3 regions of the Streptomyces sp. NPDC015346 genome follow, and region 3 is predicted to be linked to each of the others. Evidence: predicted binding sites of a transcription regulator. Region 3 holds the regulator's gene; each other region holds the start of a gene.
What was found. Region 3 encodes HspR, which represses chaperone genes until heat shock. Its sites were predicted from a motif close to TTGAGNNNNNNNNNCTCAA; they were not measured.

Region 1 (10,341 bases), on a different contig from region 3:
ATTCGGCCTGTTGGGAGGCGCTGTGAAGGAGTGATGCAGGACGGTGCGGGCGGGGGCAGACTGGAGATCATGCGCACCGAAGCCGTCACCCTGCCCGGCAGCCCCGAACGCCCCAACGAGGACTGGGCAGCCGCGGCTCTGCCCGCCTCGGGCGCGGGCGGGACGATCGTGGTCCTCGACGGGGTGACACCGCCGGTCGATGATGACGGTTGTGTGCACGACGTGCCGTGGTACACCGCGCGCCTCGGCGGCGCTTTGACCGAACTGTCCGCTTCACGGCCCGAGATGACGTTGGCCGAGATCCTGTCGGCGGCAATCCGGCGCACCGCGGACGCCCACCGCGACACCTGTGACCTTTCTCACGTCCGTACGCCCCAAGCGACCGTCGCGATGGCCCGCTGGGACGCGACGGTGGTCGAGCACCTGGTCCTCTCCGACGCCGTGCTCCTGCTGCGGGCGCCGGACGGCTCGGTACGGGCGGTGCTCGACGACCGACTCGGCCTGATCCCGGACGAGACCCTGCGCTCCCTGGCCGCGACGGACCTGCTGCGCAACCGGGAGGGCGGCTTCTTCACGGCCGCGGCGGACCCGGCGGTGGCGGAGCTGGCGGTGACGGGCACGACGCCCCGCTCGGAGGTACGGGCCCTGGCCGCGCTCACGGACGGTGCGGCGCGCTGGGTGGAGCTGTTCCAGGAGGGCGACTGGGCGGACTGCTTCGGCGTTCTGGACAAGGAGGGGGCACACGGCCTGCTGCAGCGGGTACGGGCGCTGGAGACGCGGGACGCGACGGCGGGGAGCGTCCGCCGCTGGAAGTCGCACGACGACGCCACGGCGGTCTACGCGGTCCTTGCCTGACGGTCAGCTCGGCGCTCTGACGGTCGGCCCGTGGTCCCCCGGTCAGCTCGGGGCTCTGACGGCCGGCCCGTGGTCCCCCGGTCAGCTCGGGGCTCTGCCGGTCGGCCCGGTGCTCCGCCGGTCGGCGCGGGGCTCTGACGGTCGGCCTGCTCCGCCGGTCAGTTCTCGGAGCCGGCGTTCAGCTGGTGCAGGAGGCGGGCCAGTTCCGCGACCTCGCCGCGGTCCCAGTCCGCGAGCTTGCGGACGTACCGCCCGCGGCGTGCGTCCCGTACGTGCCGGAACCGGTCCCGGCCCTCCGCCGTCAGCCGGACGAGTGAGGCCCGGCCGTCGGCCGGGTCCGGGTCACGGGCGACCAGACCGAGGTCCTCCAAGGCGCGCAGTTGGCGGCTCATGGTCGCCTTGCCGACGCCGAAGTAGCCGGCGAGGTCGGTGGCGCGCTGCGGCCCGGCCTCGTCGAGCCGGACGAACAGGCCGTAGGCGGCGGGCTCCAGTTCGGGGTGGACCTCGCGGGCCATCTCGCCGGACTGGGCGCGGGCGCGGCGCAGAAAGACCGCCAGTTCCCGTTCGAGGGCGAGGACTTCCTGGTCCACACCACTCCTGTTGCTCGGTTCGCCTTCACTCCCCGTACCGCTTCCGTGCACGTCAGCCCCTCGTCCGCGCTTTCCGGCCCTGAAAGTTTCTTTCCCCGGCGGCCATCGCCGCAGCTCCCCCAGTATTTCGCAGGCGTAGACCAACGGCGGTACCCAGGCCCTCTTCCGCCCGGCGGGTCTACGTGCGTAGCTTCTCTCCCACCGGCATCGCTGACATGTCCACACCACGCTTCACGCGTCGCGTGGCGGGCGTGGTCGTGTGCCGGCCCCGCTCCCCACCGAGCCTTTCGGAGGCACGCAATGCCCGTGCACAGATCCGGAAAGACCCTCGCCGGCGCCGCGCTCGCGGCCCTGGCCCTGCTGCTCCCCGTCGCCCTCTCCGGCCCCGCGACCGCCGCCGACGCGGTCCCCGAACGCGGCTCCGCCCACATGGGCATGGGCGTCCTCAAGCACGACGGCCAGGGCGGCAAGCCCGGCGGCATCTCGATCCAGGCCACCCAGACCGAGGGCGTGGACGTCTCCAGCCACCAGGGGAACGTGGCCTGGTCGACCCTGTGGAACAGCGGGGTGAAATGGGCCTACGTCAAGGCGACGGAGGGCACGTACTACAAGAACACGTACTTCACGCAGCAGTACAACGGCTCGTACAACGTGGGCATGATCCGCGGCTCGTACCACTTCGCCACGCCGGACACGGCGACGGGCGCCGCGCAGGCGGACTACTTCGTGAACAACGGCGGCGGCTGGTCCGGTGACGGCAGGACGCTGCCGGGCGCGCTGGACATGGAGTGGAACCCGTACGGCGCGACCTGCTACGGCAAGACGCAGTCCGGGATGGTCGCCTGGATCCGCGACTTCGTGAACCGGTACAAGTACCGGACGGGCCGTGACCCGGTGATCTACACGGCGACGAGCTGGTGGAAGCAGTGCACCGGCAACTACTCCGGCTTCGGCGCGACGAACCCGCTCTGGATCGCGCGGTACGCCACGACGGTCGGCGAACTCCCGGCGGGCTGGCCGTACTACACGATGTGGCAGTACACCTCGTCCGGCCCGACGGTCGGCGACCACAACCACTTCAACGGCGACCTCTCGCGGGTACAGGCCCTGGCGAAAGGCTGACGGTCCCCCGGCTCCGGACCTCCCGACGACGACCCCCCGGACGCGCGGCACGTCCGGGGGGTCGCGGGAGCTGGGGGCGGGGGGAGGGGGCGGGTGCGGGGGCGGGGACTACGCCGCCACGCCCACCGGCACCTCCGCCGGGGCCAGGGCGATCTCGAGCACCTGGCGGACGTCCGTGACCGGGTGGACCTCCAGCTTGTCGAGGATCTCGGCCGGGACGTCGTCCAGGTCGGCCTCGTTGCGCTTCGGGATCACCACCGTCGTGATCCCCGCCCGGTGGGCCGCCAGAAGCTTCTGCTTCAGACCGCCGATCGGCAGCACCCGGCCGGTCAGCGAGACCTCGCCCGTCATCGCCACGTCCGTACGGACCAGGCGGCCGGAGAGCAGCGAGGCCAGCGCGGTCGTCATCGTGATACCCGCGCTCGGCCCGTCCTTCGGGACCGCGCCCGCCGGGAAGTGGATGTGCACACCCCGGTCCTTCAGGCCGGTCACGGGCAGCTCCAGCTCCGCGCCGTGCGAGCGCAGGAACGAGAGCGCGATCTGCGCGGACTCCTTCATGACGTCGCCCAGCTGACCGGTCAGGGTCAGCCCGGCCGCGCCCGTCTCGGGGTCGGCGAGGGACGCCTCCACGAAGAGGACGTCACCGCCGGCGCCGGTGACCGCGAGCCCGGTCGCCACGCCCGGCACCGAGGTGCGCCGCTCCGCCGGGTCCTGGGCGGACTCGGGGACGTGGTGCGGGCGTCCGATCAGCCCGCGCAGGTCGTCCACGCCGACCGAGAACGGCAGGTCGCGGTCGCCCAGTTCGTGCTGCGCCGCGACCTTCCGCAGCAGCCGCGCGATGGACCGCTCCAGGTTCCGTACGCCCGCCTCCCGGGTGTACTCGCCCGCCAGCTTCCGCAGGGAGGCGTCCTCGATGACCACCTCGCCCGGCTCCAGACCGGCCCGCTCCAGCTGACGCGGCAGCAGGTGGTCGCGGGCGATGACGATCTTCTCGTCCTCCGTGTACCCGTCGAGCCGCACCAGTTCCATCCGGTCGAGCAGCGCCTCCGGGATGGCCTCCAGGACGTTCGCCGTCGCCAGGAAGACCACGTCGGAGAGGTCGAGTTCGACCTCCAGGTAGTGGTCGCGGAAGGTGTGGTTCTGCGCCGGGTCCAGGACTTCGAGCAGCGCCGCGGCCGGGTCGCCCCGGAAGTCGGAGCCGACCTTGTCGATCTCGTCGAGCAGGACCACCGGGTTCATGGACCCGGCCTCCTTGATCGCCCGTACGATCCGGCCCGGCAGCGCGCCGACGTACGTACGCCGGTGGCCGCGGATCTCCGCCTCGTCCCGCACACCGCCGAGCGCGACCCGTACGAACTTCCGTCCCATCGCGTGCGCGACGGACTCGCCCAGCGAGGTCTTGCCGACGCCGGGCGGGCCGACCAGCGCGAGCACGGCGCCGCCCCGGCGGCCGCCGACGACCCCGAGCCCGCGCTCGGCGCGCCGCTTGCGCACCGCCAGGTACTCGGTGATCCGCTCCTTCACGTCCTCCAGGCCCGCGTGCTCGGCGTCGAGGACGCCCTTCGCGCCCTGGATGTCGTACTGATCCTCGGTCCGCTCGTTCCACGGCAGTTCGAGGACGGTGTCGAGCCAGGTGCGGATCCAGGAGCCCTCCGGGGACTGGTCGCTGGACCGCTCCAGCTTCTCGACCTCCTTGAGGGCCGCGTCCCGGACCTTCTCCGGCAGGTCGGCGGCCTCCACGCGCGCCCGGTAGTCGTCGGACTCGTCGCCCTCGGACTCGCCGTTGAGCTCGCGCAGCTCCTTGCGTACGGCTTCGAGCTGGCGCCGCAGCAGGAACTCGCGCTGCTGCTTGTCGACGCCCTCCTGGACGTCCTTGGCGATGGTCTCGGCGACGTCCTGCTCGGCCAGGTGGTCGCGCAGCTGGGCCGTGGCGAGCTTGAGGCGGGCGACCGGGTCGGCGGTCTCCAGGAGCTCGACCTTCTGCTCGACGGTGAGGAAGGGGGAGTATCCGGAGTTGTCGGCGAGGGCCGAGACGTCGTCGATCTGCTGGACGCGGTCCACGACCTGCCAGGCGCCACGCTTCTTCAGCCAGCTGGTGGCCAGCGCCTTGTACTCCTTGACCAGCTCGGTGACGGCGCCGGGCAGCGGCTCGGGCACGGTCTCCGCGACGACACTGCCCTCGATCCACAGGGCCGCGCCGGGGCCGGTGGTGCCGGCGCCGATCTTCACACGGCCGAGGCCGCGGATGAGCGCGCCGGGGTCGCCGTCGGACAGCCGTCCGACCTGCTCGACGGTGCCGAGGACACCGGTCCCGGCGTAGTGCCCGTCGATGCGGGGCACGAGCAGCACCTTGGGCTTGCCCGTGCCGGAACGCGCGGCGGCCTGGGCGGCCTCCACAGCGGCGCGTACGTCGTTGGCGGAGAGGTCGAGCGGCACCACCATGCCGGGCAGCACGACCTCGTCGTCGAGCGGCAGCACGGGCAAGGTGAGCGTCGAGTGCTCCGGCGAGCCTGCGTTCTCAGCAGCCATGATCTCCCCTTCGGCAGTCAAGTTGAGCTGTATGGACTCAATGCTCGTGAGCCGAGGAATGTTCCCCGGTGTTTGTTCGCTCTGAGCGATCGCTCTCGCGCGGTGTGCGACCAGGGCTCTCGCGGCGGCCCACCCCTGGTCAATGGCGGCGGCCGGCGGCATGCTCGGGGCATGATGCGCAGGAGGCGTTACGGGGCGCGGGGCCGGTCGTGGGTCGCGGCGGCGGTGGTGGCGGCGGCGCTGACGGTGGCCGGGTGCGGCGACCAGGAGGTCCCGCCGCCGCCGGTCGGCGGCTCCACGGGGACGGCCGCCGGGACACCCCCCGAAACGTCTCCGACCGGGACGCCTGGTGAGACCGTCAAAGAGGACGAACCCGCCCCGGACGAGGTCCTCGTCGAGGTGAACGTCAACGGCGGCATCGCGGGCGTCGTCAACCAGCTGATCGTGCGCCACGACGGCGGCTACACCGTCCGCCACGGCATCAAGTCCTCGCGCGAGGGCCGGATGACCCCCGCTCAGGTCGCGGAACTCCGCGCGGCCCTGGAGGACCCGGCCTACGCGAAGGTCCCGGACCGGCCGACCGGGGAGCCGGCGCACGACGGTTTCCGGTACATGGTCACGTACAAGCACCGGCTCGTGGTCGCCACGGACGGCGGCATCCCGCCCGCGCTGGCCCGGGTGTTCGCGGCACTGCCCGAGGGCGGCCCGCCGACCGGCCCCTGAGGGCCGGACCCCGGGGAACCAGGGGTGAACCGCGGGACGCGCCTGGGCGGTGGGGGCACCGGCGGCCTCAGCCCTCCCCCGGCAGCCCCTCCCCCGTCGCCGCGATCTCCCTCAACTGCCGGTCCAGGAAGGCCCGTACCCGCGTCGGCATGTCCATGGAGGCCGGGTCCAGGGCCCACTGGAGCTGCAGTCCGTCCATCACCGCCAGCTGCTCCTCGGCGACGGCCCGGCAGTCGATGTCCTGCCGCAGCTCTCCTCTCCGTACCCCCGCCTCCAGCAGCTCGACGTTGTGCCGCAGCACGCGCGCGTAGCGCTCCTTGAAGTACTGGTGGGCGGGGTGCCCGACGTTGCCGGACTCGCCGACGAGCACGTTGAACATCCGGACGATGCCGGGCCGCCGGGTGTTGTCCTCGATCAGGCGGACGAGCTTCCCCAGGAACGCGGCGTACGACTCGGGCTCCTCGGCGAGGAGGCGCTCCACGTCGTGCTGCTCGCTCTGCGCGAGGACGGAGAGCAGGAGGTCCTCCTTGCTGCGGAAGTGGTGCAGCAGTCCGCCCTGGGTGATGCCGCAGTCGTTCGCGATCCGCGCCAGCGAGGAGGCGTGGAAGCCCCACTGCCCGAAGTGGTCGACGGCGGTGTCCAGGATCTTGCGGCGGCGCGCGTCACCCACCGCGTAGCTGCCCTTGCCTGCGCTTCTGCGGGTCGTACCGCCCTTGTTCTCCGGCATGGGGACCACCTTATGACGTGCCCGAATTGCCCCTTACGTGCTGTGACGCAGGACACATTTCAGAAACCTAGTGGTCACTCGGTTTTCACGCTTAGCCTGAGCGCGCCCAGGCCGGCACCCGCCGCCGGCCCGTGATCGATGGAGTCCCCCTATGGCCATCACCCACGACCCGGCGGACGCCGTCGGCGTCGGAGCCGGCGTCAGCTCCCCCGCCCCGGTCCCCCCGGGCCCCACCCCGCCCACCGCCCCGGCGAAAGCCCCGGCGAACGCCCCCGCCAAGCTGGTCCTCGGCCTCGCCCTCGCCCAGCTCGGGCTGATGGTCGCCGTCCTCACCCCGGTGATGGTCACCCTCGCCCTGCGCGTGGCCCAGATCGTCCCGGAGGCCGACCGCGGCGCCGCCCTCGGCAAGGTGCTCGCCCTCGGCGCGGTCCTCGCCATGATCGGCAACCCCGTCTTCGGCGCCCTGTCGGACCGTACGACCAGCCGGTTCGGCCGCCGCCGGCCCTGGCTGATCGGCGGCATGACCGTCGGCCTGGCCGGTCTCGCGGCCGTCGCCACCGGCGGGAGCGTCCCGGCCCTGATGCTCGGCTGGGCCGTCGCCCAGCTCGGCTGCAACGCGGCCATGGCCGCCCTGGTCTCCTGCATCCCCGACCTCGTCCCGCACCATCAGCAGGCCCGGGTCTCGGGCGTCGTCGGCATGATGACCTCGATCGCGCTGGTGCTCGGCTCCTTCCTCGCCGACGCCTTCCGCTCCTCGATCGCGCTGGCCTTCCTCGTGCCCGCCGTCATCGGCCTGGCGTCCGTGGTCCTCCTCTCCGCGGTGATGCGCGACCGGCCGGCGAAGGCCGGCGCCTTCCCCCCGTACGGCGTCGCCGAGTTCCTGCGCAGCTTCTGGGTCTCCCCGCGCCGGCACCCCGACTTCGCCTGGAACTTCGTCGGCCGCTTCCTGGTCTTCGTCGGCATCGCCTGCGTCACCAGCTACCAGGTGTACTTCCTGATGGACCGCCTCGGATACAGCCAGGACGAGGTCTCCGGCAGGCTCCTCACCGGCATGGTGGCGATGGTGGCCGCCGTCGTCGCGGGCTCGCTGCTCGGCGGTGTGCTCTCCGACGGCTCCGGCCGCCGCAAGCCGTACGTGCTCGCCTCCTCCGTCGTCATCGGCGCCGGCCTCGCCCTCATCGCCACCGCCCACTCCTTCGGGATGTTCGTCCTCGCCCTCGTGGTGTTCGGCTTCGGCGAGGGGCTCTACCTCTCCGTGGACGTGGCCCTCGCCGCGGCCGTCCTGCCCGACCCGGAGGAGTCCGCCAAGGACATGGGGGTCCTGAACATCGCCAACGCCCTGCCCCAGTCGCTCGTCCCGATCATGGCGCCCGCGCTGCTCGCGACCGGGGGCGGCGGCAACTACGGCGCGCTCTTCCTCTTCGGCGGTGTGGCCTGCGTCCTCGGCGCGGCCGCCGTCCAGTTCATCCGCTCGGTCAAGTGACACCCCCCTGGCACACGGCGGCACACAGCGACACCCAGCGGCACCCAGCGGCACCCACTGGCACCCCAGAACGCCCAGCACGCCCAGCACACCCAGTGACATCCAGGAGCCCGGACATGCACCCGTACCAGGACCCCGCCCGTCCCGTCGCCGAGCGCGTCGAGGACCTCCTCGCCCGGATGACTCTGGAGGAGAAGGCCGGTCAGCTCTTCCACTCGATGCTGATGATGAACCCGGACGGCACCCCCGTGACCGAGACGGACGGCTCGATGCTGCCGTTCACCACCCCGGAGCTGATCGAGGGCCGCCACCTCACCCACTTCAATCTGCTGGGCACCTACGGCGCCCGCGAGATGGCCCGGTGGCACAACGCGATCCAGGAGATGGCCGCCGCCACCCGGCTGGGCATCCCGGTCTCGCTCTCCACCGACCCGCGCCACGCCTTCACGGACAACATCGGGGCCTCGTTCGGCGCGGGCGCGTTCTCGGCCTGGCCGGAGGCGCTGGGCCTCGCCGCGATCGGCGACCCGGAGCTGGTGTTCCGCTTCGCCGACACCGTGCGCCGCGAGTACCTCGCGGTCGGTTTCCGTACCGCGCTCCACCCGCAGATCGACCTCGCCACCGAGCCCCGCTGGGCCCGCCAGTCCGGCACGTTCGGCTCGGACGCCGCCCTGACATGCGAGCTGGTCCGGGCGTACGTCCGCGGGCTGCAGGGCGAGGAGCTCGGACCGGAGTCGGTCTCCGCGATGGTCAAGCACTTTCCCGGCGGCGGCCCGCAGAAGGACGGCGAGGACCCGCACTTCCCGCACGGCAAGGAGCAGGTCTATCCCGGCGGCATGCGCGACCACCACCTGGAGCCCTTCCGGGCCGCCGTCGCCGCCGGCTGCTCGCAGATGATGCCCTGCTACGGCCGGCCCATCGGCACCGACTGGGAAGAGGTCGGCTTCGGCTTCAACAGGGGAGTCGTCACGGGGCTGCTGCGGGAGGAGCTGGGCTTCACGGGGATCGTCTGCACCGACTGGGGGCTGCTCACGGACGCGACGATCTTCGGCGAGATCCACGAGGCGCGCGCCTGGGGCGTGGAGCACCTGAGCGTGGCCGAACGGGCGGCGAAGGCGCTGGACGCCGGCTGCGACCAGTTCGGCGGGGAGCAGTGCCCCGAGGTGATCGTCGAACTGGTGCGCGCGGGCCGGGTCTCCGAGGCGCGGATCGACGACTCCGTACGTCGGCTGCTGCGGGAGAAGTTCGTCCTCGGCCTCTTCGACGAGCGGCGGTACGTCGATCCCGACGAGGCCGCCGAGACGGTCGGCCGCGCCGACTTCAAGGCGGCGGGCGCCGCCGCCCAGCGCCGGTCGCTCACCGTCCTCACCGACGGTCCGCTGCCCCTGTCGGGACGGCCGAAGCTGTACGTGGAGAACGTCGACCGGGTCGTCGCGGCGGCGTACGGCGACGTGGTGACCGCCCCGGCCGAGGCCGACCTCGCCGTGCTGCGGCTGCGCACCCCGTACGAGGAGCGGCCGAACCGCTTCGAGTCCTTCTTCCACTCCGGCACCCTCGCCTTCGAGGGGCCCGAGCCGGCCCGCGTCCTCGCGCTGCTCGCGACGGTCCCGACGGTGGTCTGCGTCAACCTGGAGCGGCCGGCCGTCCTCCCCGAGATCGCCGAGCACGCGGCGGCGCTGATCGCCGACTACGGCGCGAGCGACGAGGCCCTGCTCGACGTGGCCTTCGGCCGGGCGAAGGCGGAGGGCACGCTGCCCTTCGAGCTCCCGCGCTCGATGGCGGCGGTGGCCGCGGCCCGCCCGGACGTACCGAACGACACGGCGGACCCGGTCTTCCCCCACGGCCACGGCCTGAAGCTCTGACCGGCCCGAACTCTGACCGGCCTGAAGCTCTGACCGGCCCGAAGGCCACCCATGGACCGCGGGGTACCTGAACGACCCCGCGTGATCCGGGGCCCTCCCGTGGGGGGGCAGGGCCCCGGATCGACCCCGAAGCCCCACCCTGCCTTCACGCACCCGAAGGGACCGCACTCCCATGCGCACGTACCTCGCCCTGACCACGGCCGCCGCCGTCCTCGCCGGAGTGGGCGCCACCGCCTACGCCGCCACCCCGGCCGCGCCCGCTCAGGACGCCCGGCCCCTCACCGGACTCCGCGTCCTGATCTCCAACGACGACTCCATGCGAGCCGCCAGAGCGAACAACTCCGACGGCCTCGGCCTGTACGAACTGCGCCGCGCCCTGTGCGCCGCCGGCGCCGACGTCGTCGTCATGGCCCCCTGGCAGGTCCAGTCCGGCAAGGGCACGGCCGTCAC
Region 2 (10,341 bases), on a different contig from region 3:
GCGCTGGTCCTGGGCCCGATGGTCTCGCAGGCGGGTCCGAAGGACGCCCAGGTCAACGAGCTGGCCGTCGGCATGGTCCTGCTGTTCGTCGTCGGGCGCCGGCTCTACCGCGGCAGCAGCACGCGTTCCGACCTGGTCGTCGGAGGACTGGGAGCCTGGATGATCGCCGCACCGTTCCTGCTCGGCCTGCAGAACACGGCGATCGCCGAGGAGAACAAGATCCTCGACGTGACCGCCTCATCGTGCTCGTACTCGCCGCGGCGGCGTCGCTCATGACGATCAGAGGGAACCGGGAAAAGCCGGACCAGCAGGGGCAGGGGCAGGACCAGCGGGGTCAGGAGCAGCGGCAGGAGCACGCCCGCACGACGAGGTGAGCGGACGGGCGACAACGAGGTGACCGGACGCGCGCCTCGCCCCGCCTCGTCATGGCTTGCGACGGGTGGCCGCGAGCCAGGTGACGGCGCGGTCGATGTCCGCGGGGGAGACGATGCCGACCAGGTCGCGGCCGTCCGGGGCGAGGACGAGGACGCGGTTCTCGCTCACCGATTCCAGCCGGGGCAGGACGTCGCTGACGGCCTCGTCCGGGAAAGCGGTGGCCACGTCGTCGAGAGGTGCCATCACCTCGGCGACGGTGATCGTCGCCCGCCGCTGCCACGGCGTCCGGTCGATTCCGCCGGCCGTCACCAGGCCCAGGAGCGTGCCGTCCGGCGCCACCACCGGGAACGCCGTATGGCGATGGTGCCCGAAGGGCACGGTCGCCAGGAACCGCTCGACGCTCATGTCCGCAGGCACGGTCACCGGGTCGGGCGTCATGATCTGGCGGACCGTGATCCCGGCCAAGGTGCCACGCAGCCGCGCCTGCTGACCCTCCGCCGTCGCGGCGGCGATCATGAACCCGCCGACCAGGGCCGTCCACAGCGCCGAGAACGTGCCGGTGACGAGCATGGAGGCGAAACCGTAGACGACCAGCAGCCACCCGAAGCCGCGTCCGGCCGCCGCCGCGATCACCGCCGCGCGCATCGGGTCCCCGGTGAACTTCCACAGCGCCGCGCGAAGCAGTCGGCCGCCGTCGAGGGGAGCGGCGGGAATGCTGTTGAACAGGGCCAGGAGGATGTTGATCGCGGCCAGCCAGGCGACCGCCTCGACCACCGGACCGGGCGCCGACAACACCCCCAGCCAGCCCGCCAGGAAGCCGAAGACGACGCCGAGCAGGGCACTGGTCAGCGGCCCCACTCCGGCGATGCGCAGCTCGGCGCCGGGGGTGGGAGCCTCGCTCTTCAGGCGGGCGACGCCGCCGAGCATCCACAGCGTCATGTCCTCCACCTCGACGCCGTTGCGCCGGGCGACGATCGCGTGGGCCAGCTCGTGCACCAGGATGGAGGCCACGAACACCACGGCCACCGCGAACGCCAGCCCCCAGTACGTTCCGGTGGCGTGGCCGGGGTACGCGTGGGCGAGCCGCCCCTCGGCGAGGCTGACGGTCACCAGCCAGAAGATGACGAGGACGCTCCAGTTGACGCCGACTCGTACGCCGGCGATGCGCCCCAGCGTGAACGTCGCCTTCACCGTGCGCCTCCGCTCCCGTACCCGACCGGTCGCAAAGCCCCCGTAAGCAGGCGCATACCCGGGGATCGCCGCCGTCCAACCCGACCGGTGAGGAATGAAGGCCCGTGGCGTGGGGAGTCGCGGCAGTGCGCGGGCGCGTGTCGCGTCCGCGAGGTACGGAGGGGGTGATGGCCCATGGCCCGCCTGCTGGTTCAGAACAAGGACGTGGTCGTACGGCTGTCGTGGCGGGAGGCGCTGCTCGCCCGGCGCAAAGAGGTACGGGTGCCGCTCGCGGACGTGCGGGAGGCGAGGGTCGAGACGGACTGGTGGCGCACCCTCCGGGGCGTCAGCGAGCGTGGGCGTTGGCGACCGGGGCGCTTCTGCATGGGCACCTGGCGCCACGCGGGCGGCGTCGACTTCGTCGCCGTGGGCGCTCCCGGTCCGGTGGCCGTCGTCGACCTCTTTCCCGGCCGCCGGTTCGCCCGCCTCAGCGTCTCGACCGTCGACCCGGAAGGCGCCGTGCTGGCCGTGCGGCTCGCGGCGCGGTGGGCACGGGAAGGGACGGGGCCGCTCGGCGGCGGACAGCGGCATGAGCCACCGCGAAACGGGGGAGGCGACGAGAGAGAGAAGCGATCCACCACAAGCGCGTAGAGGGAGGATCGACGCCATGCCCGAGACGCCCGTGCTCGACCGCGACCGCTGGACGACCGCGCTCGACGAGCTCACCGACACTTACGGCGGGCAACTCGTCAGCATCGAACTGCTGGACCCCGCGATCGGGCACCAGTACGAAGCCGAGCGGCTGCCCTTCTCGTACCTCACCTACGACGCGAAGGACGACGTCGTGATCGTCGCCGTCGGCGGGCAGTCGTCGCGCTACCCCGTCGTGCTGCGCCACATGGTCCAGCACCCGAAGGAGATCGACGTGTCGACCGTGGACGTGCCCGAGCCGGCCGTCCGGGTCCTGGACCAGGAGGACACCGCGACCCTGATCACCTTCTACCCGGCCACGTCCGGTACGGAGTCCACCGGGCCCGCGGAGTCCACGGAGCCCACGGAGTCCTGAGGCCATCCTTCGCCGGCCCGGCCCCGCCCCGGCTCCGGGGCGGGGCCGGGCCGTTGCTCCGCCGGGCGTCCACACCGAGCCGCCGCCCGCGAGCCCGGTGATGATGAGCGCATGGACGTCACCGAGGTGCTCCTGCCCGGAGTGGGGATCCGGTACGAGTTCACCAACCACGAAGGAGACCGGGTCGGCATCGTCGCCGAGCGGACCGGCGATTTCGAGCTGGTCGTCTACGTGGGGGGTGACCCCGACGAGGCCCGCCCGCTGGTGCGGCTGAACGGCGAGGAGGCGGACGCGGTCGCCGAGATCCTGGGGGCGCCGCGCATCGCCGAACGCTTCGCCGACCTCACCAAGGAGATGCCCGGTCTGCTCTCCGGCCAGGTGGAGGTGAGGGCGTCCAGCCCGTACGCCGGCCGGCCCCTGGGACTCACCCGGGCCAGGACCCGGACGGGCGCCTCCATCGTGGCGATCGTCCGCGGCGAGAACGTGATCGCGTCCCCGGCGGCGGACGAGACGCTCCAGGCGGGTGACGTCCTGGTCGTGATCGGGACCCGTGAGGGGATCGCCGACGTGGACGAGATCATCCAGGGCTGAGGGTGGCCACCCCCGTCACGCTGCTCCTCGAGCTCGGCCTCATCTTCGCCGCGCTCAGCGTGCTGGGCGCGGTGGCGCGCCGCCTCACCCTCTCGCCCGTCCCGCTCTACCTGCTCGCGGGCCTGGCGCTAGGCGAGGGCGGTATCGCCCCCGTCCCGGCCGCGGGTGTGTTCGTCGAGACCGGCGCCGCCATCGGCGTGGTCCTGCTGCTGCTCACGCTCGGGCTGCAGTTCTCCCTGCCCGAGTTCACGGCGAGCCTGCGCCGGCACGTGCCCTCCGCCGTGGTCGACCTCGTCCTGAACGCGGTGCCGGGCGCGGTGGCCGGCTGGCTCCTCGGCCTGGACGGTGTCGGCACCCTGGCCCTTGCGGGCGCGACGTACGTCTCCTCCTCCGGCATGATCGCCCGGCTCCTGTCCGACCTGCGCAGACTGGGCAACCGCGAGACCCCGTCCATCCTCTCCGTCCTGGTCATGGAGGACGTCGCCATGGCCGCCTACCTGCCCGTGCTCGCCGTCCTCGCCGCGGGCGGCACATGGTGGCAGGCCGTGCTCGGCTTCCTGGCGGCGGTCGGCGCGGTGCTGGCGGCCTTCACCGCCTCGTACCGGTGGGGGCATCACCTCGGACGGCTGCTCTCGCACCCCGACGACGAGCAGCTCCTGCTCAGGGTGCTCGGCCTGACCCTGATGGTCGCCGCGCTCGCCGAACTCGTCCACGTGACCGCGGCGGTGGCGGCCTTCCTCGTCGGGCTCACCCTCACCGGCGAGACCGCCGACCGGGCCCGAGCCGTGCTCGGTCCCCTCCGGGACCTGTTCGCGGCGATCTTCTTCCTCTCCATCGGGCTGTCGGTCGGCCCCGGCGAACTGGTGCCGTTCCTTCCGGCCGCCCTCGCCCTGGCCGTGGTCACGGCCGTCACGAAGGTGCTCACCGGCCGGTACGCCGCCTCCCGCGACCAGGTCGGAAAGCGCGGTCAACTCCGCGCCGGAACGGCGCTCGTCGTGCGCGGCGAATTCTCCATCGTCATCGTCGGGCTGGTCGGCGCACTGGACGAGGACCTCGCCCCGCTCGTCACCGCCTATGTCTTCGTCCTGGCCCTGGCGGGGCCGGTCCTCGCCCGGCTGGCGGGCGCGCGTCCCCGCCGGTGGGACGAGAGCCGCCACGGATAGAGCGGGCGTCCCACCGGCCCGGGCCTGGCCCGGTGGGACGCCCGTTCCATCCGCTTCGCACGTACTCGCGACCGTGGTTACGACTGCAGTTCCTTGTGCGTGCCGGTGCTGATCTCGATCTTGCGCGGCTTGGCCTGCTCGCCGACCGGGATACGCAGGCTGAGCACACCGGCGTCGTACGTCGCCTCGATGTGCTCCGTGTCCAGCGTCTCGCCGAGGAAGAGCTGACGGCTGAACGTGCCGGTGGGCCGCTCGGAGATCACCGTCTCGGCACCTTCCTTGATCTCGGGCTTCCGTTCGGCCTGGACGGTCAGCACGTCCTTCTCGACGCTCAGGTCCACAGATTCGGGGTCGACACCCGGCAGGTCGAACTTGACCCAGACCGAGTCGTCCTCGCGCCACGCGTCCATGGGCATCGCCGCGGGGCGTCGCCCGCCGCTGAAGACCTGCTGACTGAGTCGGTCCAGCTCACGGAAGGGATCGGTCCGCATCAGCATCTGATCATCGCCTCCTCGATGGTGTGGGCCGTGCGGTGGCCGTCGGAGTTCGTCCGACAGTTCTTATATAACTCCCCCCATCCTTCTTGACAATGTCAGGCTCAACTTTTATCCCTGGAGGTGTATGAGGTACAGGACGGAGCAAGGCGGTGACGTGTACCGACGCCGATGATTGCGAGGCTCCCTGACGGGCACCCCGCGGCGTGAGTACACGGCCGTGGCGAGCAGCGTGGAGGCAGGGCCATGGCGAAGGCTGTGGGTATCGATCTCGGTACGACCAACTCGGTGGTCGCCGTCTACGAGGGCGGCCACCCGCGGGTGATCCCCAACACCGAGGGCGGCCGCACGACGCCGTCGGTGGTGGCGTTCACCGACACCGGTGAGCGGCTCGTCGGGCAGATGGCGCGGCGCCAGGCCGTGCTGAACCCCAAGGGCACGGTCTACTCGGCGAAGCGGTTCGTCGGCCGGCGCTTCAGCGAGGTCCGCACGGAGGCCGAGCAGGTCTCCTACGAAGTGGTCGCGGGCCCCGAGGACGCGGCGCGATTCTCCGTACGGGGCAAGCCGTACGCCCCCGAGGAGATCTCCGCCGCCGTGCTGCGCAAGCTCGTCGACGATGCCGCCAAGCAACTCGGGGAGAAGGTCACCCAGGCGGTGATCACGGTCCCGGCGTACTTCAACGACGCGCAGCGGCAGGCCACCAAGGACGCCGGCCGCATCGCCGGTCTCGATGTCCTGCGGATCATCAACGAACCGACCGCGGCGGCGCTGGCGTACGGGCTCGACAAGAAGAAGCACGAGACCGTGCTCGTCTTCGACCTGGGCGGCGGCACGTTCGACGTGAGCATCCTCGACGTGGGCGACGGCGTGGTCGAAGTGCGCTCCACCGCCGGTGACACGCATCTGGGCGGCGACGACTTCGACCGGCGCCTGGTCGACCACCTGGCGGAGGACTTCCAGCGGCTGAACGGGATCGACCTGCGCCGCGACCCGCAGGCGCTGCAGCGGCTCTACGAGGCGGCGGAGAAGGCGAAGGTCGAGCTGTCCGCGACCGCGCAGACGCAGATCAACCTGCCCTTCGTGACCGCCGACGCCTCCGGTCCGAAGCACCTGACGACCACCGTGACGCGGGCGACCTTCGAACAGCTCACCGCCGATCTGGTCGAGCGGTGCATGGGACCGGTCCGGCAGGCGATGGCCGACGGCAAGGTGACCGCCGACGACCTGGACGAGGTCATCCTCGTCGGCGGATCCACCCGCATCCCCGCCGTGCAGGCGCTGGTGCGGCGGCTGACCGGCGGCAAGGACCCGAACATGTCGGTCAACCCCGACGAGGTCGTCGCCCTCGGCGCGGCCGTCCAGGCGGCCGTCCTCCAGGGCGAGGTCAAGGACGTCCTGCTGCTCGACGTCACCCCGCTGTCGCTGGGCGTCGAGACGCTCGGCGGGCTGATGACCAAGCTGATCGAGCGCAACACGACCATCCCGACCCGGCGCGGCGAGACGTTCACGACCGCCGAGGACAACCAGCCCGCCGTCGACGTCGTCGTGCTCCAGGGCGAGCGCGAGCGGGCCGCGGACAACCGGGTGCTCGGCCGTGTCCGGCTGGACAACATCCGTCCGGCGCCGCGTGGCGTGCCGCAGATCGAGGTGACGTTCGACATCGACGCCAACGGCATCCTGAACGTGTCCGCGAAGGACAAGGACACCGGTGCCGAGCAGAGCATCACCGTCTCCGGCAGCGGCACGCTGGACGAGTCCGAGGTACGGCGGATGGTCGACGAGGCCGAACGCAACCGCGCCGAGGACACCCGTATGCGGGAACTCGTCGAGGCGCGCAACGAGCTCGACAGCTTCGCCTACCAGGTGGAGCGGCGGCTGGGCGAGCTGGGCGACGCCGTCGCCGTACACGACAAGGCCCGCGCCGAGTCGCTGATCGCGGACGCCCGGCAGGCCGTCAAGGAAGAGGCGCCGCTCGACAGGGTGCGGTCCCTGACCGCCGACCTGCAGCAGATGCTGCACGGCCTCGCCGCCGCCGGCGGTGGACCGGGCGGACCGGGACCGGGGCCGGGCGGACCGGGAGCCGGGCCGGGGCCCCAGGGCGGACCCGGCGGTCCGGGACCCGGCGGGGACGACGTGATCGACGCGGAGTTCAGGCCCGACTGACACAGAGGACCGACACGAGCCGACAGCGGGATGAGGGACCATGAGCCAGGAACGCCCAGAACCCACAGGCCCTGCCGAGGAACGGGCACAGGAGGAGGCCCGGCGCGACGTCGAGGCCGCGGCGGCCGCGGCGACCGAGGCCCTCTCGGAGACACGCGCCGAAGCCGCCGAAGCCGCCGAAGGAACCGAAGGAACCGGAACGGCCGACGCGTCCGAGACGGCCGGCGGACCCCGCGCCGCCCCGGCGATTCCGGAGCTGGACGTGGAGGAGCTGCGGGACCGCTGGCACCGCGCGGTGGCGGAGACGGAGAACCTCCGCAAACGGCACGAGCGCCGGCTGGAGGACGTCCGCGGCGCCGAGCGCGACCGCGTGACCGCCGCGTGGCTGCCGGTCGTCGACCACCTGGAGCTGGCTCTCCAGCACGCCGAGGCCGATCCGCGGGCGATCATCGCGGGCGTGGAGGCGGTCTGCCAGCAGGCCTTCGCCGTGCTCGCGCACCTCGGCTACCGGCGGATCGCCGAGGTCGGCGAGCCGTTCGACCCCGGCCGCCACGAGGCCGCGCAGGTCCGCGAGGACCCGGCGGCCGCGCCCGGCAGCATCGTCCAGGTGCTGCGCGCCGGATACAGCGGCGACCGAGGGCTCCTGCGGCCGGCGGTCGTGTCGGTGGCGGCCAAGCCGGAGGAGTGAAGGACGACGACAGGGACCGACGACAGGGACCGGTGGAGTAGTCGATGGCGACATCGAACCGTGACTACTACGACGTACTCGGCGTCGCCCGGAACGCGAGCGCCGAGGAGATCCAGCGCGCGTACCGCAACCTGGCCCGCCGCTGGCACCCCGACCTGAACAAGGACCCGGGAGCCGAGGAGCGGTTCAAGGAGCTCAGCGAGGCGTACGAAGTGCTCTCCGACCCCGACAGCAGGGCCCGCTACGACCGGTTCGGACCCGCCTGGCGCCAGGCCCGCGAGGAGCCGGCGGGCGGGCCCGGCGGCCCCTTCGGGGCGGGCGGCGGCCGACGGGTGTACGTGAACACCGGCGGCCAGGGGTTCAGCGGCTTCGGCGGCGCCGATTTCGCCGATCTCGGCGGCCTGGGCGGTATGGGCGGTGGCGGCTTCGAGGACCTGTTCGGCGGCCTCTTCGGCGGTGGCGGCGGCGCGGGCCGGGGCGGCTTCGGCCGGATGCCGGGCGCCGACCAGGAGGCCGAGATCACCCTGAGCGTGGAGGACGCCTACGCCGGCGGACGCAGGCGCGTCACCCTCGACACCTCGGCCGGTCCGCGCGGCTACGAGGTCAACATCCCGCCCGGCGTCGTCGACGGACAGCGCATCCGCCTCGCCGGAGAGGGCGGCTCCGGCACCGGCGGCGGACCCTCCGGCGACCTGTACCTCGTCGTGCGGCTGGCCCCGCACCCCCGCTACCGCGTCGACGGCCGCGACATCACCGTCGACCTCCCGGTCACCCCCTGGGAGGCCGCGCTGGGCGCGTCCGTCCCCGTGGAGACCCCCGGCGGCACCACCAGGGTCGAGCTGCCGCCCGGCTCCTCCAGCGGACGCAAACTGCGGCTGCGCGGGCGGGGCATGCCCAGCCGCCGCGGCCCGGCCGGCGACCTGTACGCCGAGGTGAGGATCGTCGTACCGGCCGATCCCACGCCGACGGAACGAGACCTGTTCCAGCGCCTCGCCAAGGAGTCGCACTTCGACCCGAGAGCCTCCCGCGACAGCAGAGGAAGGGGGTGAGCGGGCGTGGCGCACAGCCCCGGCCGTTATCCACTGGTCCGCGCGACCACCACATACCACGCCGGTGTCACGATCGACGAGTTCGCCGCGGCCACCGGCCTTCATCCAGAGCTGGTACGCCGCTACGTCACGCTGGGCCTGCTGGAGCCCGACACGGACAGGGCGGGTGATCTGTGGTTCGGCACCGCGCACCTGGTGCGGGTGGCCCGGATCCAGCGGCTCCGGGCCGGCCTCGGCCTGAACTACGCGGCGCTCGGCGTGGTCCTGGACCTGCTGGACCGTATCGAAGAGCTGGAAGCCGTCCTCTCCCGGCACGGCGGCGGCATGGGCAGGAGGTGAACCGAAGTGGACATGAACCGGCTGACGCAGAAGTCCCAGGAGGCACTGCGGGACGCCCAGACCAAGGCGCTGCGCTTCGGCCACGTCGAGGTCGACGGGGAGCACCTGCTGCTCGCCCTGCTCGACCAGGGCGAGGGTCTCGTCCCCCGCCTGCTGACCGCCGCCGGCGCCGATCCCGACCGGGCGCGCACCGCGGTGGAGGCCGCGCTGAGCCGTCGCCCGAGCGTCTCGGGGCCCGGTGCCGGGCCCGGCCAGGTGTACGTCTCCCAGCGGCTGGCCCGCCTCCTCGACGCCGCCGAGCAGGAGGCGAAACGGCTCAAGGACGAGTACGTCTCCGTCGAGCACCTGCTGCTGGCCGTCCTGGAGGAGGGAACGGGCAGCGCCGCCGGGCGGATCCTGCACGAACAGGGCCTGAACCGCGAGAAGTTCCTGGACGCCCTCACCTCGGTGCGCGGCAACCAGCGGGTGACCTCCGCCATGCCCGAGGTCACCTACGAGGCGCTGGAGAAGTACGGCCGTGACCTTGTCGCGGAGGCGCGCGGCGGCAGACTCGACCCGGTCATCGGGCGGGACACGGAGATCCGCCGCGTCGTGCAGATCCTCTCCCGCAAGACCAAGAACAACCCCGTCCTGATCGGCGACCCCGGCGTCGGCAAGACCGCCATCGCCGAGGGGCTCGCCCAGCGCATCGCGCACGGGGACGTCCCGGAGGGCCTGCGCGACAAGACCGTCTTCGCCCTCGACATGGGCTCCCTGGTCGCGGGCGCGAAGTACCGCGGCGAGTTCGAGGAACGGCTCAAGGCCGTACTCCACGAGGTCACCGCCGCCGAGGGACGCATCCTGCTGTTCGTCGACGAGATGCACACCGTCGTCGGCGCCGGGGCCGCCGAGGGCGCCATGGACGCCGGGAACATGCTCAAGCCGCTCCTCGCGCGCGGTGAGCTGCACATGATCGGCGCCACCACGCTGGACGAGTACCGCAAGCACGTCGAGAAGGACGCCGCACTGGAGCGCCGCTTCCAGCCCGTCATGATCGACGAGCCGAGCGAGGAGGACGCCGTCTCCATCCTCCGCGGCCTGCGGGAGCGTCTGGAGGTGTTCCACGGCGTGAAGATCCAGGACGGCGCCCTGGTCGCCGCGGTCACGCTCTCCCACCGCTACATCTCCGACCGGTTCCTCCCCGACAAGGCCATCGACCTCGTCGACGAGGCGTGCGCCATGCTGCGCACCGAGATCGACTCGA
Region 3 (10,341 bases):
GCCGCCGTCCGGTCCGCCAAACAGTTCCTGACGTACGTCTCCTCGGGCCCGTTCCAGTACGCCGTCGCCGAGGCGCTGCGGCTGCCCGACACGTACTACGACACGCTCCGCGCCGACCTGCGCGCCAAGCGGGATCTCCTCTGCGACGGGCTGGCCCGCGCCGGGTTCGCGGTGTACCGGCCCGCGGGCACGTACTTCGTCACCACCGACATCCGCCCGCTCGGCGAGAGCGACGGCTTCGCGTTCTGCCGCGCCCTGCCGGAGCGCGCCGGCGTGGTCGCCATCCCGAACGCGGTCTTCTACGACCACCGCGAGGAGGGCGCGCCCTTCGTGCGTTTCGCGTTCTGCAAGCGGACGAGCGTCCTCGAGGAGGCGGTGTCCCGCCTGAAGGGCCTCTGACCGGTCCGACGACGCCCAAAGGCTACGAGAGACGACGAAAGGCGGCGAAGGAGGAAAGTTCCACCCGGTTGGGCGCACCGCTCGCGCGCGCCCCCCGCGCGCCCCCGTGATTGTCGGGTAGACCGATTCGCCGGGCCGGATCTGATTCCCGCGCGCACGGAGGTGCACCCTGTCCGCCGAGACTCTCGACCGGCCGGCGTCCGCCGGTGTCCGGAGCGTCCCCCGATGGCGGGCCTCGCTGCACCGGGCCGCCCCCGCGCTCGGGCTCTTCGCCGCCGCGCGGCTGACCGGGATGATCGTGCTCGCGCTCTGGTCCTGGCACATCGGGCGTTCACCGCGCGCGCTGCTCGCGACGTCCTGGGACTCCGACTGGTACATCCGGATCGCCGCGCACGGCTACGGCCGCACGATCCACTGGCCCGACGGAATCGTCCAGTCCGATCTGGCCTTCTTCCCGCTCTATCCCGGCCTCGTCCGGGCCGTCACCACCGTCCTGCCGGTCACCGGCGGCACCGCCGGACTGCTCCTGTCCTGGCTCGCGGCCGGCGCGGCGGCGTGGGGGATCTACCTGGTCGGGGAGCAGTTGTACGGGCGGCCCGCCGCGGTCCTCCTCGTGCTGCTCTGGGGGCTGCTGCCGCACTCGATCGTGCTGACCATGGCGTACACCGAGCCGCTGATGACCGCCTTCGCCGCCTGGTCGCTGTACGCGCTCCTCACCGGCCGGTGGCTGTGGGCGGGCACGCTGGCCACCCTGGCCGGGCTCTCGCGGCCCAACGGCATCGCCATCGCCGCGGCCGTCCTCGCGGCGGCCGCGTACGAGCTGTGGTCCCGCAGAGGCGCGCCCTGGCGGGTATGGGCGGGGGCGGCGCTCGCGCCGGTCGGCTGGCTCTCGTACCTGCTGTGGGTCGGCGCCCGGCGCGGCGATCTGGTCGGCGGCTACTTCGCCGTCCAGGAGGGCTGGACCTCGCGCTTCGACTTCGGGGTCGGCGCACTGCTCTTCGTACGGGAGATGCTGAGGGGGCCGACGCAGTTCGGCTTCGTGATGGCGCTGGTGATCGCGGCGGCCGGTGTCCTGCTGTTCGCGCTGCTCGCGGTCGTGGAGCGGCCCCCGCTGCCGGTCCTGGTCTACACGGGCGTGCTCGTGGTCATCACGGTCTGCGGCTCCGGCTTCTTCGAGTCCAAGCCGCGCTTCCTGCTGCCGGCGTTCCCGCTCCTTGTGCCCCTCGCCCTGGCACTGACGAAAGCCCGGCCGAGGGCGGCGATCGTGGTGATCGCCGCCCTGGCCGGGCTCTCGTTCAGCTACGGGACGTACGCGCTGACGCTCGCGAACATGGCCCTGTGACGGAGAAGTCCGTCTTACGCGCCGGCCTCGCCGGACTCCTTGTCCTCGGGGGACTGGAGGCCGAACTGCTCGACGAGCCACTTGTCGAACTCGATGGAGGCGCGGACCCAGCTGACCGTGGAGGACACGAAGTGCTCCAGGGCGACGCCGGTGCCGATCAGCATCTGCGCCTCGCCGATGAGGCGGAGGGTGGCGGAGCCGTCCTCCTCCTCGTGCAGGTGCGTGTAGACCTTGGGCCACAGGGTGCGGCGGTTCCAGTCGTCGATCGCGTCGAGGATCTTGACGCGGTCGTCGGCGGAGTGCGGGCGGTCGTAGAACGTCCGCACCGAGAAGACCCGCTGGTCCTCGTCGCCGCGGAACATGAAGTACGTGCGGAATTCCTCCCACGGCGCCGCGAGGTCACCCTCGTCGTCGACGACGTACTTCAGCTCCATCTGGTCCAGGAGCTGCTTGACCAGGTCCTGGTCGGGGACGACGGGGCCCGCCGGTCCTGCGGCCTGAGGCTGGGGCTGGCCCCCGAAATTCGGAATCGAGGACGGGTCGATGCTCACCGTGAATATCCCTTCGTACGGTTGCCGCCATCCTCTCCCATGCCGGGCGGTCCATGGCAAGCCCCGCCTCCCGCGATCCGCTGCGGGCTGACAGGATCTGGTGCCCATGGGGGAGAAACCGAAGCCGGTGAAGCCGCGCCCGCGCACCTGGATCTGGGTGTCGGCGCTGATGACGGTCGTCTGTGGCGGCCCGCTCGCCCTGCTCGTGTGGGGCGCGATCGCGTTCGGCCAGGCGGGCGATCCGGAGCCCGCCGACTGCACGGAGGTGATGACGTGGGCCCAGGCGACCATGCCGAAGAGCGCGCAGGGGCCCCGGTGCACCACGACGAGCTGGCTGGACACGTACGTCACGGCCGAGTTCCGGATGCCCCGCCGTGAGGCGGCGGGGTGGGTCGCCGGGACCTACCCCGGCGCGGAACCGGACGAGCCGCAGTTCTGCGACCACGACCTGTGCGTGGACATGCAGTACGGCGCCGAGGTCGAGCTGAACGGCCCGGTCGTGGTCCACGTGAAGGTGGCGTACGAGGGCGAGTCCGCCCTCGTACGCCTGAGTGCCTTCGACGTCTGACGCCCGGCGCCGGACGGTCCTACCGCGACGGGCCCACGATCAGGCCGTCCTCGGAGCGGTCCACCCGGACCGTGTCGCCGTCGGTCACCTCGCCCGCGAGGATCTCCTTCGCGAGCCGGTCGCCGATCGCCGTCTGGATCAGGCGGCGCAGCGGGCGGGCGCCGTAGGCCGGGTCGTTGCCCTCCTCGGCCAGCCAGTCGAGCGCGGCCGGGGTGACGTCGAGCGTGAGCCGGCGTTCGGCCAGGCGCGCCGCGAGCCGGTCGATCTGGAGCCGTGCGATCCGGCCCAGCTGCTCCTTGCCGAGCGCCGAGAACACCACCAGGTCGTCGAGCCGGTTGAGGAACTCCGGCTTGAAGGAGGCCCGTACGACGTCCATGACCTGCTGCTTCTTCTGCTCCGCCGAGGTCGCCGGGTCGACGAGGTACTGGCTGCCCAGGTTGGACGTCAGGATCAGGATGGTGTTGCGGAAGTCCACCGTCCGGCCCTGGCCGTCGGTCAGCCGGCCGTCGTCGAGGACCTGGAGCAGGATGTCGAAGACCTCCGGGTGGGCCTTCTCCACCTCGTCGAGCAGGACCACGCTGTACGGGCGGCGGCGGACCGCCTCCGTGAGCTGGCCGCCCTCCTCGTACCCGACGTAGCCGGGCGGGGCGCCGACCAGCCGGGCGACGGAGTGCTTCTCGCCGTACTCCGACATGTCGATGCGGACCATGGCCCGCTCGTCGTCGAAGAGGAAGTCCGCGAGCGCCTTCGCCAGCTCCGTCTTGCCGACACCGGTGGGGCCGAGGAAGAGGAAGGAGCCGGTGGGGCGGTCGGGGTCGGCGATACCGGCCCGGGTCCTGCGCACGGCGTCGGAGACGGCCTGGACGGCCTCGCTCTGGCCGACCAGGCGCCGGCCCAGCTCCTCCTCCATGCGCAGCAGCTTCCGCGTCTCGCCCTCCAGGAGGCGGCCGGCCGGGATCCCGGTCCAGGCGCCCACCACGTCGGCGATGTCGTCGGGGCCGACCTCGTCCTTGACCATGGTGTCCCGGGCGACCTCCTGCTCGGCCTCGGAGGCCTCGGCCAGCTCCCGCTCCAGGGCCGGGATCTCGCCGTAGAGCAGCTTGGAGGCGGTGTCGAAGTCACCGTCACGTTGTGCTCGCTCGGCCAGGCCGCGCAGCTCGTCGAGGCGCTCCTTGAGCTCGCCGACGCGGTTGAGGGACTGCTTCTCCTTCTCCCAGCGGGCGGTCAGGCCGCGCAGCTCCTCCTCGCGGTCGGCGAGGTCGCGCCGCAGCTTCTCCAGCCGCTGCCTGCTCGCCGCGTCGGTCTCGTTCTTCAGCGCGAGCTCCTCCATGCGCAGCCGGTCGACGGCCCGCTGCAGCTCGTCGATCTCGAGCGGCGAGGAGTCGATCTCCATGCGGAGCCGGGAGGCGGCCTCGTCGACGAGGTCGATGGCCTTGTCGGGGAGGAAGCGGGAGGTGATGTACCGGTCGGAGAGGGTGGCCGCGGCCACCAGCGCGGAGTCGGCGATCTGGACCTTGTGGTGGGCCTCGTACCGGCCCTTGAGTCCGCGCAGGATCGCGATGGTGTCCTCGACCGACGGCTCGGCGACGAGGACCTGCTGGAAGCGGCGCTCCAGGGCGGGGTCCTTCTCGATCCGCTCGCGGTACTCGTCGAGCGTGGTCGCGCCGACCATGCGCAGCTCGCCGCGGGCCAGCATGGGCTTGAGCATGTTGCCGGCGTCCATGGCGGAGTCGCCGCCGGCGCCCGCGCCGACGACGGTGTGCAGCTCGTCGATGAAGGTGATGATCTGTCCGTCGCTCGCCTTGATCTCGGACAGGACCGTCTTCAGGCGCTCCTCGAACTCGCCGCGGTACTTCGCGCCGGCGACCATCGCGCCGAGGTCGAGCGCGACGAGGCGCTTGTTCTTCAGCGACTCGGGCACGTCGCCCTTCACGATCCGCTGGGCGAGGCCCTCGACGACGGCGGTCTTGCCGACGCCGGGCTCACCGATGAGGACCGGGTTGTTCTTGGTGCGGCGGGACAGCACCTGGACGACGCGCCGGATCTCCTGGTCGCGCCCGATGACGGGGTCCAGTTTTCCCTCGCGCGCGGCCGCCGTGAAGTCCGTACCGAACTTCTCCAGCGCCTTGTACTGACCCTCCGGGTCGGGTGTGGTCACCCGGCGCCCTCCCCTTGCCTTCTCGAACGCGTCGAGCAGCTTCGCGGCGCTCGCCCCCTGCTGGGCCAGCACCTCGCCCGCCGCTCCGCCCTTCGCCGCGATCCCGATGAGCAGGTGCTCGGTGGACAGATAGTCGTCCCCGAGCTCCTTGGCACGCTCGGCGGCGTCGGCGACGACGGCGAGCAGCTCACGGTTGGGCTGCGGCGGCGCGACCGTGGAACCGGTCACGCTGGGCTGGGCGGCGAGCAGCCGCTCCGCTCCGGACCGTACAGCGACCTGGTCGGCCTCGACGGCGGCGAGCAGGTCGACGATGTTCTCGTTCTCCTGCCCCGCGAGCAGCGCGAGAAGCAGATGCGCGGGGGTGAGGTCGGGATGCCCGTCGGACACGGCGCGGCTGGTGGCCGCGTTGAGGGCGTCCCGGCTCTTGTTGGTCAGTTCGGCGTCCACGTGCGGTGTCTCCTCCTGTCGGCGCGTCCTGTCCTCGCGTACGACTCAGCGCATGACTCAACGTATGACTCATCCAGCGTACACAAAGTTGAGTCCATTCCACTCAAGGATAGGCTCGCGGCATGGCGACTGACCCGAGGAACCCGGACGACGCGTATCTCAGCTTCTGGCGCGAGTACCACATGAGCACCCTGACGACCCCGCGCCCGGACGGTACGCCGCACGTGGTGGCGGTGGGGGTGACGTACGACCCCGAGAACGGCCTGGCGCGGGTCATCACCAACAAGCACAGCCACAAGGTCGCCAACGTGCTCGCGGCGGGGCCGGAGGGGGCGCGGGTGGCGGTCTGTCAGGTCGACAAGGGCCGCTGGGCGACCCTGGAGGGCGTGGCGCGCATCCGTACGGAGGCGGAGGTCGTCGCGGACGCGGTGGAGCGTTACGCGGCCCGCTACGGCCGCACGCCGTCGCCGAACCCGGACCGGGTGGTCATCGAGATCACGCTCACGCGGGCGATGGGCCGGGCGTAGCCCGAGTCCCGCCCGACGGCACGCGGACAGCACAGCGGCGCCATCGCGTTTCAGGTCCGCGATGGCGCCGCTGTGTGGGGGAAGCACCTGAGCGATCTACAACGACGGGGGAACCGCTCAGGCACTGCGGGGGGTGGCGGTGGTGGTCTCGGGCTCGACCAGCTGGTGGTCCCGCTGGTCGAGGTTGACGAAAATCATGCCGTACCGGATGGCACAGCGAACGGGCTGCGGGGCTCCTCGAGGCCGCCTCAGGCACCGGTAGGCGCGAACGTCCTCGTCCTGCTCACGAGCGACGACGATCGGTTCTCCGAAGAGGGTGACCATCAACGAATCGCCACGGTGGGGAATGGCCGTGACGAGATCGATGAAATGCCACCCGGATCGATAGGCCGAGGCCATCTCTCGCCGGAAGACCCGGTCGTCCGGCGGCACGGTCATGCGTCCGCGCCCGCCGGGGCAGAGTCCCATGTCGGCTCACGCTCGCCGGTCGTGCCGGAGTCCCATGTGGGCTCTCCCTCGGCCGTCGGAGCGAGGTCCCACGTGGGCTCACCCGCGACCGTCTTCACGAAGTCCCACGTCGGCTCGCCCGGAGCCGCGACAACGTTGTTCGCCGGCGGCGTGTCCCACGTCGGCTCGCCGTTGGCGGCGAGAGCGCCAAGAGCAGCCGCTGCAGCGAAAGCTATGGCGCCAAGTGCACGAACCATCCTGGTCATGGCCGATCTCCACCTCTTTTGATCATTACCTCCTCCCCCGCGAATAAGACGATGGCTCACTCCGAACCCTTCCACCAGCGGTGCCAGGCATCATGTTCCTGTAATTCAGGACCCTGAGGGGGGTGCAAATGGAGCCGAACCAGGGCGATACGGACGCCGGGCACGGTCCGGGCGAGCTGTGCGACGCCGGAAGGCGTCTCTACGCGACCGCGCTGCGGGCCGGCCGGATCTCCCGCGCGGAGGTGGATTCCGTCCCGTGCCTGATCGAACTGGCCCTGCTGCACCCGGATCCGGACGACTCGCAGTGGCTGCGGCCGATACCGCCGTCCATCGCGCTGAACAAGCTCATACACCCCATCGAGAGGGAGATCCAGCAACGCCGGCAGCTCGCCATCTCCCTGGCGGACACGTTCGAGCCATTCATGACGATCAACGCCCCGGACCCCTCCGCGACCCAGGCGATCACCGTCCTCGAAGGCCTCAGCCTCATCAACGCCACCCTCGACCGCGTCATCAACGAGTGCACCGAGGAGCTGCTCACCATCCAGCCGGGCAGCGGCCGCAAGCCCGAGGTCGTGCAGGCCGGGCTGCGCCGCGTGGAGCCGCTGCTCGACCGGGGCATCCGGATGCGCACCCTCTACCAGCACACCGCCCGGCACCACTCCGCGACCATGGGGTACGTCGAGCGGATCGCCCCGTACGGACTCGAGGTGCGCACGCTCGAGGAGATCATCGACCGGCTCATCATCGTCGACCGCAAGATCGCCTTCGTCCCGGCGCGCCGGGACCGGCGGGTCGCGCTCGAACTGCGCCACGAAGGACTCGTCCAGTACCTCGTCGGCGTCTTCGACCAGTTCTGGCTCCACGGCGTGCCGTGGGAGGAGGAGATCCCGTACAGCCCGTCCGTGGACGGGATCGGCGGGGTGCAGCGCTCGATCGCCAAACTCCTCGTCGAGGGCCACGTCGACGAGGCCATCGCCCGCCGCCTCGGCATGAACGTCCGCACCTGCCGCGCCCACATAGCCAAGCTCGCCGCCGCGCTGGGCAGCGGCAGCCGGGCCCAGCTCGGCTATCTGATCGCCCAGTCCGGGATCCTGGACCAGGACGGCTGAGGGGCCCCATGACGACGTGAAGGCCCCCTCCGCGGAGGGGGCCTTCACACTCTTCAGGTCATGCGGGCTTCGGTCACTCGGGGCGCTTGGGCCGCCAGACCACCAGCGCGCTCGTCTGCTGCACATCCTGGTACGGCACCAGGTCGCGCCGGTACGAGGCGTGCACCTGCGCCTCCCGCTGCTGCATCGCCATCGCCGCGCCGTCCAGCGCCGCCGACAGCTCCGCGACCCTGGCCTGCAGCGCCGCGACCTGGTTCTCCAGCTCGATGATGCGCTTGATGCCGGCCAGGTTGATGCCCTCGTCCTGCGACAACTGCTGGACGGTGCGCAGCAGTTCGATATCGCGGGCCGAGTAGCGCCGGCCCCGCCCGGCCGTGCGGTCGGGAGAGACCAGGCCGAGACGGTCGTACTGCCGGAGGGTCTGCGGGTGCAGGCCGGAGAGCTGGGCCGCCACCGAGATGACGTACACCGGGCTCTCGTCGGTCAGCTCGTAGGGGTTACGGCTACGTCCTGGTCGGTCCATCGCGTCAAGCTCCCTTCGCGGCCTGGAACAGCTCTGCCCTGGGGTCCTCGCCCGCCGTCGCCTCGCGGTAGGTCTCGAGCGCCTCGCGGGCCTTGTCGTCCAGCTCCGTGGGCACCGCGACCTCGACCGTCACCAGCAGGTCGCCGCGCGTGCCGTCCTTGCGGACGGCGCCCTTGCCGCGGGCGCGCATCGTCCGGCCGTTCGGGGTCCCGGCGGGAAGCTTCAGCGTCACCGGCGGGCCGCCCAGGGTCGGCACCTTGACCTCGCCGCCGAGCGCCGCCTCGGCGAAGGTGACGGGCACGGTGACGGTCAGATTGTCGTCCCTGCGGCCGAAGACCGGGTGGGTGTCGACATGGACGACCACGTACAGATCGCCCGCCGGGCCGCCGCGCTCGCCGGGAGCGCCCTTGCCGCGCAGCCGGATCCGCTGGCCGTCGGAGACGCCCGCCGGGATGCGGACCTGCATGGTGCGGGAGGACTTGGCCCGCCCGCTGCCCTTGCAGACCTCGCACGGTGTCTCGGCGATCAGGCCGCGGCCCTTGCACTCCACGCACGGGTCGGTCAGCGAGAACGAACCGCTGCCGCCGCGCGAGACCTGGCCGGTGCCGACACAGGTCGGACACACCCGGGGCGTGCCGTTCTTGTCGCCGGTGCCCGAACAGGCCTTGCAGGGCGCCTGGGAGGACATCCGCAGCGGGACGGTGGCGCCCTCGATGGCCTCGGTGAAGCTGAGCGTCACCTCGGACTCGATGTCCTGGCCGCGGCGCGGCTGCGTCCGCGTGCCGGGACCGCCGCCCGCGCCCCGGTTGAACAGCCCGCCGAACACGTCGCCGAGGCCGCCGCCGAAGCCGCCCGCCCCGCCGGGTCCCTGGGCGCCGCCGAAGAGGTCGCCCAGGTCGAAGTTGAACGTGCCGCCCGGACCGCCCGGCCCTGCCCGGAAGCCGCCGTTGCCGAAGAGCGCGCGAGCGTCGTCGTACTCCTTGCGCTTCTTGGGGTCGCCGAGGATGTCGTTCGCCTCGGAGATCTCCTTGAACCGCGCCTCGGCGCTCGCGTCGCCCTTGTTGGCGTCCGGGTGGTTCTCGCGGGCGAGCTTCCGGTACGCCTTCTTGATCTCGGCCTCGGTGGCGTCCTTGGGGACGCCGAGAACCTTGTAGTAGTCCTTCTCGACGAAGTCCTTCGTGCTCATCGACGTCCCTCCTCCCGGACGATCATCGCGTCACCCCGCAGGGCACGTGGCCCGGCCCCACAGGGACCAGGTCACGCACCTTCCTCGGGGGCACCGCTCTCCTCGTCGGCCGACTTCTCTTCCTTCGCGGCCGGCGCGGCCCCGGGCTGGGGCTCGGCCACGGCCACGCGCGCGGGCCGGATGGTCCGCTCGCCGATCCGATACCCCGGCTGCAGAATCGCCACGCAGGTCGTCTCGGTGACGTCCGGCGCGTACGAGTGCATCAGGGCCTCGTGGATCGTCGGGTCGAAGGGCTCGCCCTCCTTGCCGAACTGCTGCAGTCCCATCTTGGCGACGACGGTCTCCAGCGATTCGGCCACCGACTTGAACCCGCCCACGAGCTCGCCGTGGTCCCGGGCCCTGCCGACGTCGTCGAGCACGGGCAGGAGCTCGGTCAGGAGGGTCGCGACGGCGATCTCCTTGACCGTGACCCGGTCCCGCTCCACGCGGCGGCGGTAGTTCTGGTACTCGGCCTGGAGCCGCTGGAGGTCCGCCGTGCGCTCGGAGAGCGCGCTGCGGAGCTGGTCCAGCTGGGCCGTCAGGCCGGCCGTCTGGCTTACGTCCCCGGCCGGGGCCGCCGGGACCTCCTCCGTGGAGGGGGTCTCGGCGGCTTCGGCGGCGTCGTCAGATTCGGCGCCGGAGGGGACGTCGGGCTTCTCCTCGAAGCCCGGGGTCTCCTCCGTCATCAGGCAGCGCCACCCTTCGCGTCGTTCGGCTTCTCGTCGTCGACGATCTCGGCGTCCACGACGTCGTCGTCGGCCTTGGCACCGGCGCCC

Region 1: the regulator HspR is predicted to act here: its motif matches at 5,119-5,137, upstream of lon (endopeptidase La).
Region 2: the regulator HspR is predicted to act here: its motif matches at 4,949-4,967, upstream of dnaK (molecular chaperone DnaK).

What each region holds. Positions count from the first base shown of each region.
Region 1 is NZ_JBIBTW010000005.1:513,928-524,268, forward strand. Features, by position in the region: gene ACF06X_RS21335 (hypothetical protein) at 70-855, shown strand; gene ACF06X_RS21340 (MarR family winged helix-turn-helix transcriptional regulator) at 1,014-1,496, opposite strand; gene ACF06X_RS21345 (lysozyme) at 1,746-2,567, shown strand; gene lon (endopeptidase La) at 2,676-5,096, opposite strand; gene ACF06X_RS21355 (hypothetical protein) at 5,268-5,819, shown strand; gene ACF06X_RS21360 (TetR/AcrR family transcriptional regulator) at 5,887-6,546, opposite strand; gene ACF06X_RS21365 (MFS transporter) at 6,698-8,029, shown strand; gene ACF06X_RS21370 (glycoside hydrolase family 3 protein) at 8,146-9,891, shown strand; gene surE (5'/3'-nucleotidase SurE) at 10,064-10,341, shown strand, end outside.
Region 2 is NZ_JBIBTW010000002.1:236,200-246,540, reverse strand. Features, by position in the region: gene ACF06X_RS07110 (hypothetical protein) at 1-276, shown strand, start outside; gene ACF06X_RS07105 (site-2 protease family protein) at 424-1,566, opposite strand; gene ACF06X_RS07100 (hypothetical protein) at 1,741-2,196, shown strand; gene ACF06X_RS07095 (DUF5335 family protein) at 2,213-2,611, shown strand; gene ACF06X_RS07090 (cation:proton antiporter regulatory subunit) at 2,723-3,202, shown strand; gene ACF06X_RS07085 (cation:proton antiporter) at 3,205-4,365, shown strand; gene ACF06X_RS07080 (Hsp20/alpha crystallin family protein) at 4,443-4,862, opposite strand; gene dnaK (molecular chaperone DnaK) at 5,106-7,022, shown strand; gene ACF06X_RS07070 (nucleotide exchange factor GrpE) at 7,063-7,710, shown strand; gene ACF06X_RS07065 (DnaJ C-terminal domain-containing protein) at 7,755-8,759, shown strand; gene ACF06X_RS07060 (chaperone modulator CbpM) at 8,766-9,098, shown strand; gene clpB (ATP-dependent chaperone ClpB) at 9,105-10,341, shown strand, end outside.
Region 3 is NZ_JBIBTW010000010.1:414-10,754, reverse strand. Features, by position in the region: gene ACF06X_RS30030 (pyridoxal phosphate-dependent aminotransferase) at 1-399, shown strand, start outside; gene ACF06X_RS30025 (hypothetical protein) at 692-1,741, shown strand; gene ACF06X_RS30020 (YbjN domain-containing protein) at 1,756-2,292, opposite strand; gene ACF06X_RS30015 (hypothetical protein) at 2,399-2,860, shown strand; gene clpB (ATP-dependent chaperone ClpB) at 2,880-5,465, opposite strand; gene ACF06X_RS30005 (pyridoxamine 5'-phosphate oxidase family protein) at 5,588-5,992, shown strand; gene ACF06X_RS30000 ((2Fe-2S)-binding protein) at 6,110-6,430, opposite strand; gene ACF06X_RS29995 (hypothetical protein) at 6,427-6,705, opposite strand; gene ACF06X_RS29990 (helix-turn-helix transcriptional regulator) at 6,834-7,817, shown strand; gene ACF06X_RS29985 (heat shock protein transcriptional repressor HspR) at 7,891-8,340, opposite strand; gene dnaJ (molecular chaperone DnaJ) at 8,345-9,526, opposite strand; gene grpE (nucleotide exchange factor GrpE) at 9,598-10,251, opposite strand; partial or broken gene ACF06X_RS29970 (Hsp70 family protein) at 10,251-10,341, opposite strand, start outside.